Candidatus Vesicomyosocius sp. SY067_SCS001: one gene and its partner. Each later gene encodes a partner of the first gene's protein in a complex. Links are inferred from orthologs where the notes say so. Each region holds a gene or a part of one and is shown on either strand. Other genes may lie near its edges. The genes, in order: mnmG and mnmE.

Evidence for each region.
Region 2: the proteins of mnmG (region 1) and mnmE are in contact, whole or in part, in a solved structure (PDB 9HIP), measured with the Escherichia coli proteins. The link is inferred for Candidatus Vesicomyosocius sp. SY067_SCS001 from one-to-one orthologs.

The regions. Positions count from the first base shown.
Region 1 is NZ_CP054877.1:69,353-79,319, forward strand. Bases 6,217-9,083 are described here. They hold mnmG (tRNA uridine-5-carboxymethylaminomethyl(34) synthesis enzyme MnmG), read left to right. Parts: upstream 6,217-6,644; coding sequence 6,645-8,522; downstream 8,523-9,083. Other genes in these bases: fba (class II fructose-bisphosphate aldolase), read left to right, coding at 6,217-6,576; HUW60_RS00365 (hypothetical protein), read left to right, coding at 8,856-9,083. Outside these bases: tkt (transketolase), read left to right, coding at 1-1,274; gap (type I glyceraldehyde-3-phosphate dehydrogenase), read left to right, coding at 1,380-2,375; HUW60_RS00345 (phosphoglycerate kinase), read left to right, coding at 2,824-4,002; pyk (pyruvate kinase), read left to right, coding at 3,995-5,437; more of fba, read left to right, coding at 5,515-6,216; more of HUW60_RS00365, read left to right, coding at 9,084-9,656; HUW60_RS00370 (TatD family hydrolase), read left to right, coding at 9,663-9,967. UniProt on the Escherichia coli protein: NAD-binding protein involved in the addition of a carboxymethylaminomethyl (cmnm) group at the wobble position (U34) of certain tRNAs, forming tRNA-cmnm(5)s(2)U34.
Region 2 is NZ_CP054877.1:955,819-965,918, forward strand. What follows is about bases 4,710-7,709. They hold mnmE (tRNA uridine-5-carboxymethylaminomethyl(34) synthesis GTPase MnmE), read right to left. Parts: upstream 6,882-7,709; coding sequence 5,538-6,881; downstream 4,710-5,537. Other genes in these bases: HUW60_RS04620 (histidine kinase), read right to left, coding at 4,710-5,497; gshA (glutamate--cysteine ligase), read right to left, coding at 6,881-7,709. Also shown: HUW60_RS04610 (rhodanese-like domain-containing protein), read right to left, coding at 2,932-3,381; HUW60_RS04615 (response regulator), read right to left, coding at 3,387-4,016; more of HUW60_RS04620, read right to left, coding at 4,013-4,709; more of gshA, read right to left, coding at 7,710-8,443; HUW60_RS04635 (thiamine phosphate synthase), read left to right, coding at 8,847-9,416. UniProt on the Escherichia coli protein: Exhibits a very high intrinsic GTPase hydrolysis rate. Involved in the addition of a carboxymethylaminomethyl (cmnm) group at the wobble position (U34) of certain tRNAs, forming tRNA-cmnm(5)s(2)U34.

The DNA of each region.
Region 1 (9,967 bases):
CTTCATTTATTTGTACACGTACAACTATTGGTTTTGGCTCGCCTAATTTATGTGGTACTCATAATTGTCATGGTGCTCCACTTGGTAATGAGGAGATTGCAGCAACTCGTAAAGAGTTGGGTTGGGATTTTGCTCCATTTGAAATTCCTGTAGATATTTATGAAGGATGGGATCATAAAAAAAAAGGCATTGCTGATGAATTAGCTTGGAATGTTAAATTTGCAGCTTATAAGGCGGAGTTTTCAGTAGATGCTGTTGAGTTTGAACGTCGTATGTCAGGTGATTTGCCTGCTAACTTTGAAGTTGAGATGGATTCATTTATTGCTAAAACACAAGATGAAATGCCAAGTATTGCTTCTCGTCAGGCCTCTCAACGTACTATTGAAGCTATGGGTTCATTATTGCCAGAAATGTTTGGTGGTTCTGCTGATTTAACTGGTTCTAATTTAACTAATTGGTCAGGAACTGTTAAAGTCAATGCACAAAATGCAAATGGTAATTACATTTCATGGGGCGTACGTGAATTTGGTATGGCACATATGATGAATGGTATAGTGCTTCATGGAGGTTTTAAGGTTTATGGTGCAACTTTCTTTATGTTTATGGAATTTATGCGTAATGCATTACGTATGTCAGCACTTATGAAAATTGGTACAATTTATGTTTATACCCATGATTCTATTGGTCTAGGAGAAGATGGACCTACGCATCAGCCAGTTGAGCAGTTAGCAACTATGCGTATGATTCCTAATTTCCAGTCTTGGAGAGGGTGTGATGCAGTTGAATCAGCAGTTTCTTGGAAGGTGGCGATGCTTAGAGGTGATGCACCAACAGGATTAGTATTTTCACGTCAAACTTTGATAGCAATGGAACGAACTTCTGAACAAGTAGAAAATATTGAAAAAGGAGGTTATGTTCTTAAAGATTGTGAAGGTGTGGCTGATATTATTTTTATTGCAACTGGCTCTGAAGTAAATTTAGCAATTAAAGCGGTAGCGGCAATAAATGTTAAGGTTCGTGTAGTTTCAATGCCTTGTACAAATGCTTATGATGATCAAAATCAAGCTTATAAGGATTCAGTTTTAACGCCAGGTGTTAAGCGTCTTGCGATTGAGGCAGGTGTTGCTGATGGATGGTATAAATACGTAGGCTTAGATGGTGGCGTGGTTTGTATGACAACTTTTGGTGAGTCTGCACCGGCAGATCAATTATTTAAAGCATTTGGTTTTACCATAGATAATGTTATTGCACAAGCAAAAGCCATTATTGGTTAGATAATACATTTAAACATGGTAAAAATGACTGACACTTTTTAAGTGTTTTGAATGAAATTTATATCTAAATGGTATAATTTAATGAAGTAAAAAAGGAGTAATAAAATGGCAATAAAAATAGGTATTAATGGTTTTGGTCGTATTGGTCGTATGGTATTTCGTGCAATTGCAAAAGATTTCCCAGAATTAGAGGTAGTTGGTATTAACGATTTATTAGAGAATGATTATTTAGCATACATGCTTAAATATGATACAGCCCATGGTCGTTTTGATGATGATATTACAGTTGATAGCGATAACTTTTTTATTAATGGTAAAAAAATTCGCTTGTCATCTGCACATGATCCTTCTAACCTTTCATGGGGTGATATTGATGTAGATGTAGTAATTGACTGTACTGGTTTTTTCTTAACTAAAGAATCTTGTCAATCGCATATTGATGCAGGTGCAAAAAAAGTGGTTCAATCAGCACCATCTAAAGATGATACACCAATGTTTGTTTATGGTGTAAATCATATCGAATATTCAGGTCAAGTTATTATTTCAGCTGCATCTTGTACTACAAATTGTCTTGCACCAATAGCTAAAGTGATTAATGATAATTGGGGCTTAAAGCGTGGTTTAATGACAACAATTCATGCATCAACAGCAACACAGAAAACAGTCGATAGTCCTTCAATGAAAGATTGGAGAGGTGGTCGTTCGGTATTTGAGAATATTATCCCTTCATCAACAGGGGCTGCTAAAGCAGTAGGTGTTGTATTGCCAGAACTTAATGGTAAGTTAACAGGTATGGCATTTCGTATTCCATCAGTTGATGTTTCAGTTGTTGATTTAACTTGTGAGTTAAACAAAAGTGCAACTTATGAACAAATTTTTGACGCTATGAAAGAGGCTTCACAAGGATCAATGAAGGGTACGTTGGCTTATACTAAAGATGCAGTTGTTTCAAGTGATTTTCGTGGTTTTAGCGCTTCTTCAATTTTTGATTATGATGCAGGTATTGCCTTGGATGATACGTTTGTGAAAGTTGTATCTTGGTATGATAATGAGTATGGCTATACCTGTAATATGCTTCGCTTGGTTGAGTATGTTGCTTAATTTATTAAAAAGATACGTCTTGTATTGCTTATTAGTTGTGCTCTTATGTTATATTTGTATATGGAAAATTCACAACTTAATTTTGGTTAGTTGATTGGAAAATTAAAACAAGTTATTATAAATAATCAGTTTAGTATTTTGATATTAAAGATATACTAGAGATTTTAGATATAAAAGACTAAAAATTAGCAGAGGAGTTTTGCATATTTAAAATTTGCAATTTAAAATCCGTAAAAGATATCCTTGAAAAGGATATCAATTTAGTTACAATGTTGTTGTGTTGAATTTCGGTATATATTAAGAATAATTTTACCAAAGTTGGGTTAGTATTACTATCTAAATAAATGATTCAACTATCGAATGCCAATATATGATTATCGTTAGTTGAGCTTGTTGAAAAATCCTGATTAAATTTGTTGATCAGACTATTGAATATAGGAGAATTATTATGTCAGTTATTAATTTATCAGATTTAGATTTAAACTCAAAACGAGTGTTAATTCGTCAAGATCTTAATGTGCCGATTTCTAATGGTGTTGTTACCAGTGATAAGCGTATCAAAGCTTCATTACCAACTATTAAAATGGCTTTGAAGCAAGGTGCTAAAGTAATGTTAATGTCACATCGTGGTCGTCCAATTGAAGGCGATCCCAGTGATGGATTTAGTCTGCAGCCTGTTGCAGATCGTTTGAGTGAGTTATTAAACATTCAAGTGCGTTTAGAAAAAGATTGGTTGGATGGTATTGAAATGAACAATGGAAAGGTAGTGCTTTGTGAAAATGTTCGCTTTAATGTCGGTGAAATGGTTAATGATGATAAGTTATCTAAGCGTATGGCGGCTATTTGTGATATTTTTGTGATGGATGCATTTGGTACTGCACATCGTGTGCAGGCATCTACTTATGGCGTTGCTAAATATGCGCCTATTGCTTGTTCTGGTCCTTTATTATCAGAAGAACTTGATGCACTTGGTAAGGCGTTAGACAATCCTAAACGTCCAATGGTTGCAATTGTTGGTGGCTCTAAAGTTTCAACAAAATTGACTGTGCTTGAGTCGTTATCCAAGATAGTTGATCAACTAGTTGTAGGTGGTGGTATTGCTAATACTTTTATTGCAGCCCAGGGCTTTAACGTAGGTAAATCTTTATGTGAGTATGATTTAATTCCAATAGCTAAAAAGCTTATGAAAGATTGTGAAATTCCAGTATCAAAAGATGTAGTATGTGGTAAGGAGTTTTCAGATGTTGCTAAGGCTGAAACTAAAGCATCAAAAGATGTTGCTGATGATGATATGATTTTTGATATCGGACCTAAATCTGCTCAGCAGTTAGCTGATATTATGAGAAATGCAGGTACGATCGTATGGAATGGTCCAGTTGGTGTGTTTGAGTTTGATCAATTTGCTGCTGGTACGGAAACGTTAGGTAAAGCGATTGCTGAGTCTAATGCATTTTCAATTGCTGGTGGTGGTGATACATTAGCAGCTGTTGATAAATACGGTATCGAGGATAAAATAAGTTATATTTCAACAGGCGGTGGTGCATTCTTAGAATTTCTTGAGGGTAAAAAATTACCAGCAGTAGAAGTTTTAGAACAAAGAGCTTTAGAGGTTATAAAACTTGCCTAGAAGAACTAAAATATTAGCGACACTTGGCCCTGCAACGGATAAAGATGGTGTATTAGTTAGTATTCTTGAGGCTGGTGTTAATGTTGTGCGCATTAATTTTTCACATGGTTCAGAGAAAGAACATTTGAACAGAGTTAAGGCAGTACGCGCTTGGGCAGAAGCTAATCAAACTTATGTAGGTGTTTTAATGGATCTTCAAGGCCCTAAAATTCGTATTGCTGCTTTTAAAGGTGGCATAAAGATTAAGTTGAATAATGGAGATATTTTTGCACTTGATGCTGATTTAGATGAAAACTTAGGTAATAAATATTCGGTGGGTATTGCATATAAAAAATTACCACAAGAAGTGCAACCTGGTAGTATTTTGCTTCTAGATGATGGAAAAATAATACTAGAAGTTACTGATATTAAAGGTAATAAAATTAATACCAATGTGGTTCAAGGCGGTATTTTGTCAGATAAAAAAGGAATTAATCTTCGTGGTGGAGGTTTATCTGCTAATGCACTAACCAAGAAAGATAAAAAAGATATTTTAATTGTAGCAAAAGCTAAAGCGGATTATGTGGCTTTATCATTTCCAGTTAGTGGTGATGATGTACGTGAAATTAAGAAATTATTAAAACAGGTAGATTGTGATGCTGGCGTAATTTCAAAAATTGAACGTGCTGAGTCCTTAGTAGAGAGTGTTATTTTAGATATTATCAGAGAATCAGTGGGAATTATGGTGGCGCGCGGTGATTTAGGTGTTGAAATTGGTGATGCACAATTACCTGCACAACAAAAACGTTTAATTAAGTTAGCTAGATCAAATAATCGAATAGTTATTACTGCAACACAAATGTTAGAATCAATGATTATTAATCCAATTCCAACTCGAGCTGAGGTTTTTGATGTCGCTAATGCAGTATTAGATGGTACCGATGCAGTAATGCTTTCAGCTGAAACAGCAGTAGGTAATTTCCCCGGTAATGCTGTTAAAGCCATGCACGATGTTTGTATTGAAGCTGAAAAAAATCCAATTGCTAAAATATCTCATCATCGTCTTGATGAAACCTTTACTTATATTGATGAAACCATTGCTATGAGCGCAATGTATGCCGCTAATCATATGGGCGCTAGAGTGATTTCTACTTTAACAGAAGGGGGTAAAACCGCTATATGGATGTCAAGAATTAGCTCAGGTATTCCTATTGTAGCAATGTCTGATAAGATATCTACTTTGCAAAAGGCTACGCTTTATCGGGGAGTTCATCCTTGTTTTTTGTCCACTAAAAAAGATTGGACAGAGATAAATAAGGCCGTTATTAAGCGCTTACAAATTGGAGATTTTGTTTATGATGGCGATACTGTTATCTTAACTAAGGGTATGTATAAAAATAAGTCTGGCGGTACAAACTTGATGAAAATTTTGACAGTTGGTGATTCAGAGTATTAAAATAAGAGTAAAAGTAGTTTTATTTATATAAATAATAAAAGTAGTAAATTTTAAAAAAACTTAAAAAGGAGAAAAATATGTTAATTTCGTTAAGAGAATTATTAGATCATGCTGCAGCTAATAACTATGGCATGCCAGCATTTAATATTAATAATATGGAACAAGTCCATGCTATTATGGAAGCAGCAGATAAAACTAATAGTCCTGTTATTATGCAAGGTTCTGCTGGTGCACGAGGCTACGCAGGTGAACCGTTTTTACGTCATTTGATTTTAGCGGCAATTGAAATGTATCCACATATTCCAGTGGTGATGCATCAAGATCATGGTTCTGATCCGTCTGTTTGTTTGCGTTCAATTCAATCTGGCTTTTCATCAGTGATGATGGATGGTTCATTAAAACCAGATATGAAAACGCCAGCTTCATTTAAGTATAATGTTAATGTAACTACTGAAGTTGTAAAAATAGCACATGCAGGAGGTGTTTCTGTTGAAGGTGAATTGGGTTGTCTAGGATCATTAGAAACTGGAATGATGGGCGAAGAAGATGGTCATGGCTCTGAAGGTAAATTAGATTTAGACATGTTGTTAACTTCAGTTGAAGAAGCTGCTGATTTTGTTAAATCAACTAATGTTGATGCATTAGCTATTGCTATCGGCACTTCTCATGGTGCTTATAAATTTACTCAAGAGCCAACGGGTGATGTGTTGCGTATTGATAGAATCAAAGAAATACACGCACGTATTCCAAATACTCATTTAGTGATGCATGGTTCTTCTTCAGTGCCACAAGATTGGCTAAAAATTATTAATAATTTTGGTGGTGATATGGGTCAAACTTATGGTGTTCCTGTAGAGGAAATTCAAGAGGGTATTAAGCATGGCGTACGTAAAGTTAATATTGATACTGATTTACGTATGGCGTCGACTGGCGCGATTCGCAAACACCTAGGTGAAAATACATCAAACTTTGATCCCCGTAAATTCTTAAAAGAAGCAACTAATGCGATGAGTGATATTTGTTCAGCGCGTTTTGAGGCATTTGGTTCAGCAGGTAATGCTGATAAAATCATCGTATCTTCATTAGAGACCATGAGTAAAAAATATCTTTCTATTGAGTTAGACTCTCAAGTAAAGTAGACATATAATAATTAATAATAAACAAGGCTCGTTAAAAGACGAGCCTTGTTTATTTAAACTTCATAAATATGAAACAATCTAAGCGTTATTTAGTTATTGTTATTGGAGGTGGTCATGCTGGTACAGAAGCGGCACTTGCGAGTGCACGTATGGGAGTTAGTACGTTGCTCATTTCTCATAATATTGAAACACTTGGACAAATGAGTTGCAATCCTGCAATTGGTGGGATTGGAAAAGGACATTTAGTTAAGGAAATTGATGCGATGGGTGGTATTATGGCACACGCGATTGATAAATCTGGGATACAATTTCGTACATTAAATGCCTCAAAAGGTTCTGCAGTACGTGCTACTCGTGCACAGGCTGATCGTATTTTGTATAAGTCAGAGATTCGTTATGCTTTAGAAAATCAAGATAATTTATCTTTATTCCAACAAGCAGTTGATGATTTAATTATTGAAGACGGTCGAATTAAAGGTGTAGTGACTCAAATGGGGCTTGCTTTAATGGCAAATAAGGTTATTCTTACATCAGGTACTTTTTTAGGCGGTATTATCCATATTGGGCAACGTAATTTTCAAGGTGGTCGTGCAGGCGATGCACCTTCCAATGCTTTATCAATAAAATTACGTTCTTATGATTTAGGTGTTAATAGATTAAAAACAGGTACACCACCAAGATTAGATGGAAGAACATTGGATTATTCTCTCATGCAAGTACAACCAGGAGATATGCCACTACCGACATTTTCATTTATAGGTGTTAAAGAAGAACATCCAAGACAGATTCCTTGCTATATTACTTATACAAACAATAGAACCCATGATTTAATTCGTAGTGGATTAAAAGACTCACCTATTTTTACTGGAAATATAGAAAGTATTGGCCCTAGATATTGTCCATCCATTGAAGATAAAGTAGTACGTTTTAACGAACGTGATTCACATCAAATTTTTGTTGAACCTGAGGGACTAAGTACTAATGAGGTTTATCCAAACGGAGTGTCTACATCGTTATCTTATAAAGTGCAACTAGATTTTATTAATTCAATCAAGGGTTTCGAGAATGCACAAATCATACGTCCAGGCTATGCGATTGAATATGATTTTTTTGATCCTAAAGGATTGAAACAAACATTGGAAGTTAAAAAAATATCAGGATTGTATTTTGCTGGACAGATTAATGGCACTACTGGTTATGAAGAAGCGGCAGCTCAAGGGTTGTTAGCAGGTGTTAACGCTGCATGTGCCATATTAGAAAAAGACGCTTGGTTACCGAAACGAGATGAGTCTTATATTGGAGTTATGGTAGATGATTTAATTACAAAAGGTACTAATGAGCCTTACCGAATGTTTACCTCGCGTGCTGAATATCGCTTATTATTAAGAGAGGATAATGCAGATGAGCGCCTCACACCAAAGGCTAAAGAACTTGGGTTAATTAGTGAGGCTCGTTGGCAGTCTTTTCAAGTTAAATATAAGGCTGTTGAACAAGAAAAAAAACGTCTTAAAAACACTTGGATACAAGCAAATGACACTCAGGCAAATACGATTTTAAATCAAAATATAAGTCATGAATATTCTTTATTTGAATTACTGAAACGACCGAAAATTGATTATCAAATATTAAGTAAAATAGAATCTGGTAAGCCATTTTTGACGGATATTATTTTAATGAGAGTGATCGAAAATCAAATTAAATATGCTGGCTATATTAAGCGTCAACTAGTGGAGATTAAAAAATATCGTAAGAACGAAAATACAGTATTATCTACAAATATAAATTATAACTCAATTAAAGCGCTCTCTGCTGAAGTTAGACAAAAACTTGAACTATATAAGCCAGAGACTATTGGTCAAGCAAGCCGTATTCAAGGTGTCACTCCCGCTTCTATTTCTATTTTATTAGTTTATTTAAAAACACGCATTATTCAAGATGAATGTTAAAGGACACTTTAATAGGCATGAAGTTTGAAAGTGAACAAGTCAATAAAGTTATGAACTATGTTACATTGATTATTAATTAGAATAAGGCTTACAATCTAAGTATTATTAGAATTTTGGAACAATGTAATTTTATGCAATTTGATAAATTTAATGATGATTAACAATTTTTAATTTAGTTAATTATAGACTAGAACTATGTCAGATTAAATTTTGCTTTAGATAGATTATTTTAATAGTTTTTTTAGAAGGTTGAAAAAATATTGAAATTGATTCAATAATTATTATGCGATAATAATGGATACTTGTTAATAAAAGGAATTGATTAGGAGAGGAATGAAAAAGATAGGGTATTTTTTAATAGTATTAATTGTTATTTTGGTTCTTATTATGATGTTTGTATTTGATCCAATAGTAAAAAAATACGTACAAAAGTATGCACAAAATATACTTAAAACACCGATAACTATTAGTCAATTTAGCAGTAGCTTTTTGGATAAGCGTTTAAATATTGATTTTATTGAAGTGCATAATCCACCAAGTTTTAATAATAAAAATGCTTTTTATTTGGATCACCTTGTATTAGAAATCGGTGATGATAGCACTCTAGATTTAATTGTTATTGATGAGCTATCTTTTGATGGAATACATTTTATTTTGGAGCAAAATAAGACTAATGTAAATTTAGTTACACTAATTGATAACTTAGGTAAAAATAGTAATAATACCACTTTATCTTCATCTGATAAAACTCATGGATTTATCGATAAAAGAATTAAGATTAATCAATTTAATGTTATTAATACCACATTAAAAATTGATACTAAATGGCTTAAAGAGACAATTAAAGTACCTAATATTAATCTTCAAAAATTTGGTGGTAGCAGTGGTATCACACTTAGTAAAGTTGGTCAAGAATTGATGGAAATTATTCTTAATAATTTAGAAGATGCTTTAGATAAAAAAAGTATTGAACTAGGAGAGAAAGAAATCAAAGAAACTCTAATTCGAAGATTATGGATTAATAATATTCAAGAAAATTTTAAATTGGATAAATTCAAAGAATCATTAGATTTTAGTGAAACTAATAAGATACAAAATCAAGCTAAAGATTTATTTCAGAAACTTGGTTTTTAATTAATTATGCAAATAGTTGACTCGCACTGTCATCTTAATAAGTTAGATTTTGTTAATTTTGGTGGTAATATTGAGAGTGTAATCGCTCATGCCAAAGAATTATCTGTTATAAAATTCTTGTGTGTGTGTATTGATTTAGAACATTTTGATGAAGTACTATTTTTGGCGAAAAAGTACCCCCAAATTTATGCTTCAGTTGGTGTACATCCTGTTAATACAAAAGGCAAAGATCCAAGTATTTGTCAGCTTTTAAAATTAGCAAATTATGAAGAGGTTATTGCTATTGGAGAAACTGGTTTAGATTATTTTCA
Region 2 (10,100 bases), 880 kb from region 1 along the record:
CAGTTAAGGATAATGGTCTGATGACCACTGGGTTTTCCCATTCGGAGATCTCCGGATTAAAGCTTATTTATCAGCTAACCGAAGCTTATCGCAGATTATCACGTCCTTCATCGCCTTCTAATGCCAAGGCATTCATCATATGCACTTATTCACTTGACCATATAACCCCAAATTATCTATTTATACTTTATCTATGTACTGTATAAATTTTTTGCTTAATTAACTATTTAGCAAAGCTAAACCTCTTAATCACTCAAAAAAATACTTTGCAAATAAATAAAATTCAAAACCTTATAATATTGGTGTTTATAGTTAGTATTTCACCTTGAAGTCACAAATTATGATAAATCACAATTGGTGAATTCTTTTTATTTCATTGAAAAATTAATTTCTCAATGAGAATCCATATTTTTTGAAATTGTTGTGTCAATGCAATACACCAATACAGACTATTATGATAATAATCTTCGCGTTGTTATATTGTATATTTACAAACTTTACTTCATGTATTAAATTGTTAAAGAGCTCTACACTCGAAGGCGCAGTATAAAAACTTAAACAAAACAACAATTAAAAATTTTTTTGTTTAAGTTTTCTTTGCACAATAAAAGAATACTTGGTGGAGCCAGGGAGGATCGAACTCCCGACCTCTTGCGTGCAAGGCAAGCGCTCTCCCAGCTGAGCTATGGCCCCTTTTTGCTTACAGTATAAACTATATAAACTATAAGTTTATTATAAAAGGGGACTTAATTAAACTTACGTAATAAACGATGGGCCTGAAGTAATCATAACGCAAAATTTGGTGGGTCTGGATGGATTTGAACCACCGACCTCACCCTTATCAGGGGTGCGCTCTAACCAACTGAGCTACAGACCCAAAATTATTTGTCTATTTTTATTATTTTATGCAATTATCATAAAAATTATCGCACAAATAGTGTGAGGTAATTTTTATTACCTTTATCATTATTAAACAACTTGTTGTGGACACTCATACTTTTCTTAAGGAGGTGATCCAGCCTCACCTTCCGGTAAGGCTACCTTGTTACGACTTTACCCCAGTCATGAATCACACCGTGGTAACCGTCCTCTATAAAATAGTTAAACTAGCTACTTCTGGTGCAACCCACTCCCATGGTATGACGGGCGGTGTGTACAAGACCCGGGAACGTATTCACCGTAGCATTCTGATCTACGATTACTAGCGATTCCGACTTCACGGAGTCGAGTTGCAGACTCCGATCCGGACTACGAAAAGATTTGTGAGATTAGCACCACCTCACGGCTTAGCGACCCTTTGTCCTTCCCATTGTAGCACGTGTGTAGCCCTGGTCGTAAGGGCCATGATGACTTGACGTCGTCCCCGCCTTCCTCCGGTTTATCACCGGCAGTCTCCTTATAGTTCCCACCGTTATGTACTGGCAAATAAGGATAAGGGTTGCGCTCGTTACGGGACTTAACCCAACATCTCACGACACGAGCTGACGACAGCCATGCAGCACCTGTATCCGCATTCCCGAAGGCACCAATCTATCTCTAGAAAGTTTGCGATATGTCAAGACCAGGTAAGGTTCTTCGCGTTGCATCGAATTAAACCACATGCTCCACCGCTTGTGCGGGTCCCCGTCAATTCCTTTGAGTTTTAACCTTGCGGCCGTACTCCCCAGGCGGATAACTTAACGCGTTAGCTTCGCCACTAAAGGGTACCCCCCCCAACGGCTAGTTATCATCGTTTACGGCATGGACTACCAGGGTATCTAATCCTGTTTGCTACCCACGCTTTCGTACCTCAGTGTCAGTATTAGTCCAGAAAGCTGCCTTCGCCATTGATGTTCCTTCTGATATCTACGCATTTCACCGCTACACCAGAAATTCCACTTTCCTCTCCTATACTCTAGTCTTCCAGTTTCAAATGCAGTTCCTAGGTTGAGCCCAGGGCTTTCACATCTGACTTAATAAACCACCTACGCACGCTTTACGCCCAGTAATTCCGATTAACGCTTGCACCCTCCGTATTACCGCGGCTGCTGGCACGGAGTTAGCCGGTGCTTCTTCTAAAAGTAACGTCAAAAATAATAGATATTAGCCATTATTTCTTCTTCCTAATTGAAAGTGCTTTACAACCCTCAGGCCTTCTTCACACACGCGGTATTGCTGGATCAGGCTTGCGCCCATTGTCCAATATTCCCCACTGCTGCCTCCCGTAGGAGTCTGGACCGTGTCTCAGTTCCAGTGTGGCTGATCATCCTCTCAGACCAGCTAAAGATCGTCACCTTGGTGAGCTTTTACCTCACCAACTAGCTAATCTTACGCAGGCTCATTTGATAGCGAAAGCATATATAATTAGAGGCCTTCTTTACTTTATCAAGATTATGCGGTATTAATCCGGATTTCTCCGGGCTATCCCCCACTATCAAGCAGATTCCTACGCGTTACTCACCCGTCCGCCACTCGACGCCTACTAGCAAGCTAGTATCGTTTCCGTTCGACTTGCATGTGTTAAGCATACCGCCAGCGTTCAATCTGAGCCAGGATCAAACTCTTCAGTTCAATTCTAACTATTTAGAACATCTAAAAACAATTCAAATAAATAAAATTTGCTTTATGTTCAATTTTTTTAAAAGCTTATTTGCTTTAGTTTTTAATGTGCACTTGCACAATTTTATTGTACGAGTGCCCACACAAGTTGTTTAATATATTTTTAAAGAGCAACTACAACATTAAATTGATAAAGCAATTTTTTTGCTACAGTTAAAAACAAAAAATTATACAGATAACAACTAATCTGTCAAGTATTATTTTTAACTTTATACTTTCCAGTCCTTATTTAATTAAAAATTAAGGACATTTTCATATAATATTACAAATTATAATAAAGAAAAATTAATTAAATTAAATATTAATTAACATTATCTTTACCAAGATGATAACTTAATCCTTTGAAATCACTCTATTAAGCCAATCATCAGCTTGATTAATATCAACAATTACATGATTGGAATTCACCATTTCAAGATCATTATCATTCCAACCTTTAATTCCCATTTTTAATGAACGAACCTTAGTAAAGCCCATTTGTTGCATAGTCAAAGTTGCAAGTACACTACGATTACCTGAGCGACAAATAACAACAATATCTTGGTTTATTGCTTGTACTAATTTTGGCACAGTGTTATCATAATTCCAAACACACGCACTCTCAAGTATACCTCTAGGAACATGAATTGAATTTTTAATATGCATCATATCAAATTCATCTTGCTCACGAATATCTAATAATATTAAATCTATATTTTTTTGAATCTCTTCTTCTAAGTCCCACGAAAATACCTCAATCACTGATGTTAATGCTTGTGCTACTAATTTTTGATATCTATCCATTGATTTTATTTACAATAACCTTTTTGTGTAACCATTACTGCTACTTCAACGCGTGAGCTTAGTGATAATTTTTTAAGAATTGACTTGACGTGTAGTTTAACTGTACCATCAGAAATACCCAATTCTCTAGCAATGACTTTATTACTATAACCACTAGACACCTGGCAAGCTACTTCTTTTTCTCGACTAGTTAAGGAGTCAAAAGAAGGCTCATTGTCGGTTAATTCATCCCGTAAAGCCTTTGCTAGTATATATCTCATATCTTGTGCAACAACAATTGAACCTTTGATAACTTCATCTAGAGCATCGACTAGTTCATCTGGATCCATGTCTTTTAATAAATAACCTTGGGCGCCATGTTTAAGACAACTACGTAAATCATATTCTTGGGTACTAGTAGTTAACATCACAATTGGTATTGTAATATTCTTTGTTTTGAGTATTTTTAACACTTCAAGTCCAGACATTTGAGGCATGCGTAAATCTAATAGAATAATATCTACTGATAAAGAAGGAATTTCTATCAAACCTTGCTTTGGCGAAGCAGCAGCACTGGCACTAATTTGTTTAGATTCCAATAAAGCAATGAGTCCATTACGAAACAAGGCGTGATCATCAATAATGTAGATTTTCACGATACCTTCTGGAAATTGACTATAACACGTGTACTTCCATCAACTCCTGATTCGATTTTAATACTAGCACCAATTCTTATTGCTCGTTCTTTCATAATATTCATACCAATATTATTTCCCATTACTTCACTTTCATTTTGGTCTTTTTCAAATCCAACACCATCATCTTCAATCAATAATTGACAATTAGGTTCTGCTAAAAGCAAAACACGTACATTACGAGCTTTAGCATGTTTACGTATATTAGACAATGCCTCTTGGGTGATACGCATAATTTGCATTTCTACTTCTGGAGATACTTGTAACTTCCCCTCAACCTGTAAATAGGTAGCAATACCTTCTTCTGACATAAATCGATTAAGTAAAGTTGTTAAAGAAGCCTTAATTCCTTTAGGATCTAACGGTATACGAAAATTATACATAAGTTCACGTAACTCTTGGTTTGCTTGAGTAATATTAGACTGTAGGCTTAGCACTTTATCGTTTGCATCAGATTTTTTACCTACTTTAAGTATGTTTCCAAGTGCTGTTACTTGTAATTTTAAACTATAAATAGTTTGTGCTAATGAGTCATGTATTTCTTGTGATAAAAATAAACGTTCTTGTGACAATTCCATACGTTTAGTTTGGATATCTAGCCAAGCTTTATCTAATGAAATAGCAATATTTTCAGCAATAGAACTAAGTAGTACACGCTCATCAAAAGCCAATGATGGCAATGTATCAAAAAACAAATTAAAGGTACCTAATGTTTTTCCATGATACCTAAGTGGTATAAATATCGTACCAACACTTGCTTTGGTTTGAGATTTCTTACCGACACATTGTGCACAGGTATGTACGCTAAATTGTACACAAGTATCACTTGCCATAGCCACTTCACCACAAAAACAGTCTGCACTTAATACATCTATTACTTGTCCTTGTTTATCAATTACACCCTGTGTTGCCATCAAGTGAAGCTGACTATCATCAGATAAACTACGTGCAGCACCTGATGAAGCACCAGTCATCTTAATAAGAATGTCTAAAAAGTGTGCAAATAATTCATCAATTGAATGTATTTTATTAAGTTTTGATGACACACTATATAACGTTTCTAAAGAGGCAGATTTTTTACTTAAACGCTGAACTTGTTTATTTAAAATACTCTCCATATCATCATATAAACATTGATTTTCATCAATTAGATGATTAATCGCTTTTGCAACAGGCTGAAACGTGGTTTTTTGATTATCACTTAAACGTACACTTTGACTAAACTTATAACCATCTACCCAACTTTGCAAGTCGCTAAATGGAGATAAGAAATCTTGACGAATAGACAAGTATAGGCCCAAGTAGACCAATAAAATTAGAATAACCAATAATATATCAACTACGCTAGTCATTGTATAAGAAAGCATCGCTTCATACATTAACAATGGTGAAAGCAAAATCGTGACTAAAAAGTAAATATAAAATTTAGTTTTAATATTCATTATTTTTTAGTTTAAAACCAAAAAACAGGCCTTTCTTATTTTATTTCCCAATACAAAAAGAAGAAAATATTTCATCAAGTAAATCATCCGATGAAAATTCACCAGTAATACTACCCATAAATTGACCAGCAAAACGTAAATCTTCAGCCATTAACTCTATTGCGCCATTTTCTAATTGCATAGTAGCATTTCCAATAGACACTAATGATGCTTCTAGAGCAATGATATGACGTCTTCTAGCAAGCACAATTCCTTCTGATAAATCTTCTAATCCTGAAATATTAAATAACTCTTTTCGTAATAATTTTATACCTTCTGAATACTTAGCTGAAACTGACAATTGCACAATATCATTAATCACTTCTCTTTTAATAACGCCATTCGTTAAATCCACCTTATTTTTAATCAACAATAAAGATTGATCATTAATATTTTTAGGTAGTATGGATAAATCTGGCTTATCATCTTGCGCGTCAAATACCATTAGCACTACATCAGCATGCTCAATCTCAAAATTCGCTCTCTTGATACCTTCTTTTTCTATCTTATCATGGCTATTACGTAGACCTGCTGTATCAATAATATTAAGTGGTACGCCATTTACATGAACAGTTTCTTTCAGAACATCGCGCGTTGTACCTGCAATATCAGTCACAATAGCGCTAGATTCTTGTGTAAGTGCATTAAGCAATGAAGACTTACCAGCATTGGGCTTCCCAGCAATAGCAACATTCAACCCTTCTCTTAAAATAACACCTTGTGTGGTAAATTTTAAAATAGTTTCAACTGTCTGTTTGATGTCTTTTATTTTACATTTAACTTGATCTGATTGCAAAAAATCAATTTCCTCATCCGAAAAATCTATAGTTGCTTCAACAAAAACTCTAAGCTCAATAATAGATTTAGTAAGTGCATTTATTTGATTAGAAAACTCACCCGATAAAGACCTAAATGCTGACTTAGAGGCTCGTTTTGAATTAGCATTAATCATATCTGCAATCGCTTCTGCTTGTACCAAGTCCATTTTTCCGTTTAAAAAAGAACGCTTTGAGAATTCACCTGACTCAGCTAGTTTAGCACCAATGGATATGGCAGATTCCAGTAAAGAGCGCATACCAATCATACCACCATGTCCTTGAAACTCTAATACATCTTCACCTGTAAATGAGTATGGCTTTGGGAAAAACAAAGCAATTCCTTTATCTATTTCAGTACTTTCTTGATCAAAAAATAAGCCATAATATGCATATCGTGGTTTGGGAATAAACCCAAGCATTTTTTTTGCAATAACTTTACATAATGGTCCTGATACACGCACTATGCCAATACCCCCTTTACCAACACTACTGGCTAATGCGCAAATTGTTGTTTTACCGCTATTCATTAATTTTTAAGATATTTTATAAAATACTCAGTTAGAAATGTATCAAAATCTACCAAATCAGAAGCTTCAATTTGGAGTTGTTTTTGACATGAAACCTTTGCTTGATGATCTAAATAATCGAAATGTTTCTTATTTATTGTATTAAATAAGAACTCACTCCTATATTTCTTAGATAATGAATTAGTGTAATCAAAAAAACCCTGATTACGGCTTTTCATCTGACTAAGAGCTATCGCAGAAGGTGTTAAATCTGGATTGTTAATACGACATGCTATATCTCGAATAGACACTTGATGGCTTTCACTTAATAACGCTGTACAATATTCCATCTTAGTGATAATATCAGTCCCCCACTTCTGGCGTGAAATCTGTTTACCTTTGTACATTAGCATTAATTTAGGCTTACGACCTTCATGGGCAACTAGCTGATCATTAGTGTCAATTCCAAACTGTTCTGAGGTAGAAATAGCACAAGATGGCTCAAGTAAACAAAACAACATAAACGCTTCTAAAAAATGAATTTGTGGCTTATCGATACCCAATGATAAAAGTGGATTAATATCTATCGACCTTAGCTCAACATAGCCAATACCGCTACTACTTAGCGTATTTAAAGAATTTTTATTTGACTCAAGAAACGGTTTCGGACGTACAGAAGCATAATACTCATTTTCAATCTGTAAAATATTAGTATTAAGCTGCTGATATTTCCCGTGACGTTTTACACCAATCATTTCATACTCAAAACAAGAAGTTTGCATCCCTACTTTAAGGCTGTTTATATAATGACTCAAACTGTTGTAATTAGCTTTAACACCTGCTTCATCCTCAGCTAAATTTTGATAACCAATATCTCCCATACGCAAAGAGGTAGCATAAGGCTCGTACAAAGTTGAATCATTAAATTCAACCAACGAATGGGCATGGTACCCTTTTAAGAATGACTTACATACAGCAGGTGATGCTCCAAATAAATAAGGAATTATCCAACCATAACGCACTATATTACGGATTAGACCCATATAGCCATTATCAATAAATGACCTTAACACTTCTGTAGGAGCAAATAATCTTTTATATTGTTTCCAAAATTTATTAGAAAATGAATAATTAAAATGAATTCCTGCAATAGTTTGCATAACACTACCGTAACGGTTTGCTAGTCCTTGACGATAAATTGTTTTCAACATTCCTTGGTTAGAAGTTCCATATTGAGCTATAGGAATGGTAGTTTCACCACGAATAACGCAAGGCATGCTAGTTGGCCAAAAATTTTGATCTTTAGGCAAATGATGATACAAATAATACTGCGTATTTTCTAAAAAAGATAACATCTCTACTGCCCCACTAAGCGGGGGTGTTACCAATTCTACTAAAGATTCAGAAAAATCTGTGGTAATATTGGGATGCGTTAAGGCACAGCCTAAAGCATAAGGATGCGGTACTTGAGAAATTCCACCTTTCCTTGACACTCGCAATCCTTCTTTTTCCAAACCCATTAAATTACCTTTCAATAGTATATCAAATGGTTTTAATCGTTGAATTTTTTCCTTTAATTGCAAAACAAATCCAGATATTAAAATAGTACTATTTTACATTAGGACAACTCATGAAAACAATCAAGGCAATTGTAGTTATTTTACACAACAAAAACCAAGTAATACTAAATACAAAACGTAAAAAAAGTTGATGAATAGTTTATTAAAGTTACATGATGACAGAATTATAAAATATTGAATCAAAATAACAGCCATAATTAGAGAACTAAATAAAGAGTTAGATAAATACAAATTAAGCAACTAACTCTTAATACAACTAAGATACATAAGTATAAAGGCAGAACTGTTTAGTTAAATATTCATAATATACATCTAACATACAAAGACATCTTTTGGTATTAAAGGTTAAACAATATATTAGATTGGTATTAAACAAGCATTAAATAATTGTAAACTACTACCTTCCATGAAAACATTTATCAATTCCATTGCTCTGCCAAATAAATATTGGATCACCCCATCAAACAACCATCAAAGTAATAAATGGATGAAAAACTTTAACCAAAAACTAACACAAAATATAAAACTCATCCAACTTAGAAGTAAAACCAAAATTAATAATAACTTTATACAACAACTTCACAATAAATGTAAACAACATAACGTCAAATTACTGCTTAATATCGTCAATAAAACTTTTAATGAGGCTTATTGCGATGGCTGGAATCTAACTACCGATGAGATGCTAAAATTTAACAAAAGACCTTGCGCTAATAATAAACTCTTAGGTATATCTACACACAACCTAACTGAAGCATTAAAAGCTCAAAAAATAGGCGCTGATTTTATTATTATCTCCCCCGTACAAGCTACAAGAACCCATCCTGAACTTCTGCCATTAGGCTGGGATAGTGCTAAAGAAATCGTGAATACACTCAACATTCCTGTCTACTTTTTAGGAGGTATGAAACTCCAAGATCTAAAAAAAACCCACCAACTTGGTGCACAAGGTATTGCAGGCGTCAGTACCTTTTAGAAGATTAAAATTGCTAAAAAATACATTTTAAATATTAAAAAACTCTCGTTGTTCAATAATGATCATAACATATAGATGCAAAATTAATAAAAAAAATCTTAAACATTTAAGCTAAAGACCTTGAATTAATAAAAACTAACAAACATAGATTATGTTCTTTGTGATACAAATATTAAAACTATGTGTGATCAGTATAGAACATATATAAATTGTATATGATATAATTTATCACTTAAAATAGTAAGCATTTTACTTACTGCATACGTGTTCTATTTTATACAATTTAAGCGCTATTGATGACTAATTACACGTTTCCTAAAAGTTCTTAATACCAACCCATAAAAATAAAATCAGTGATTTATCTAATAATAAAACTATCACTAATTTTATACACTAAAAACTGTTAATTTCATAGCTAAAATACGCTACGTAAGGTTGTTTGGAAACTAGTCCCTAGTAAAAACCATGTTGTATTATTAAATATATCGGCTCTAAATCAATAGTATTCTTTATCAGAACCTTTAAGTCACTCATTATAAATGAAGTTAATAATAATGCTAACTTCATTTTAATATGGTTAAAATTTTATTATCGAATTTATATAAATTTATTACCTTTGATGTTTTCAAGATGAACACCTATCCTACTAAATTAAGTTAAATGGGCGAATTACACTATGATAAA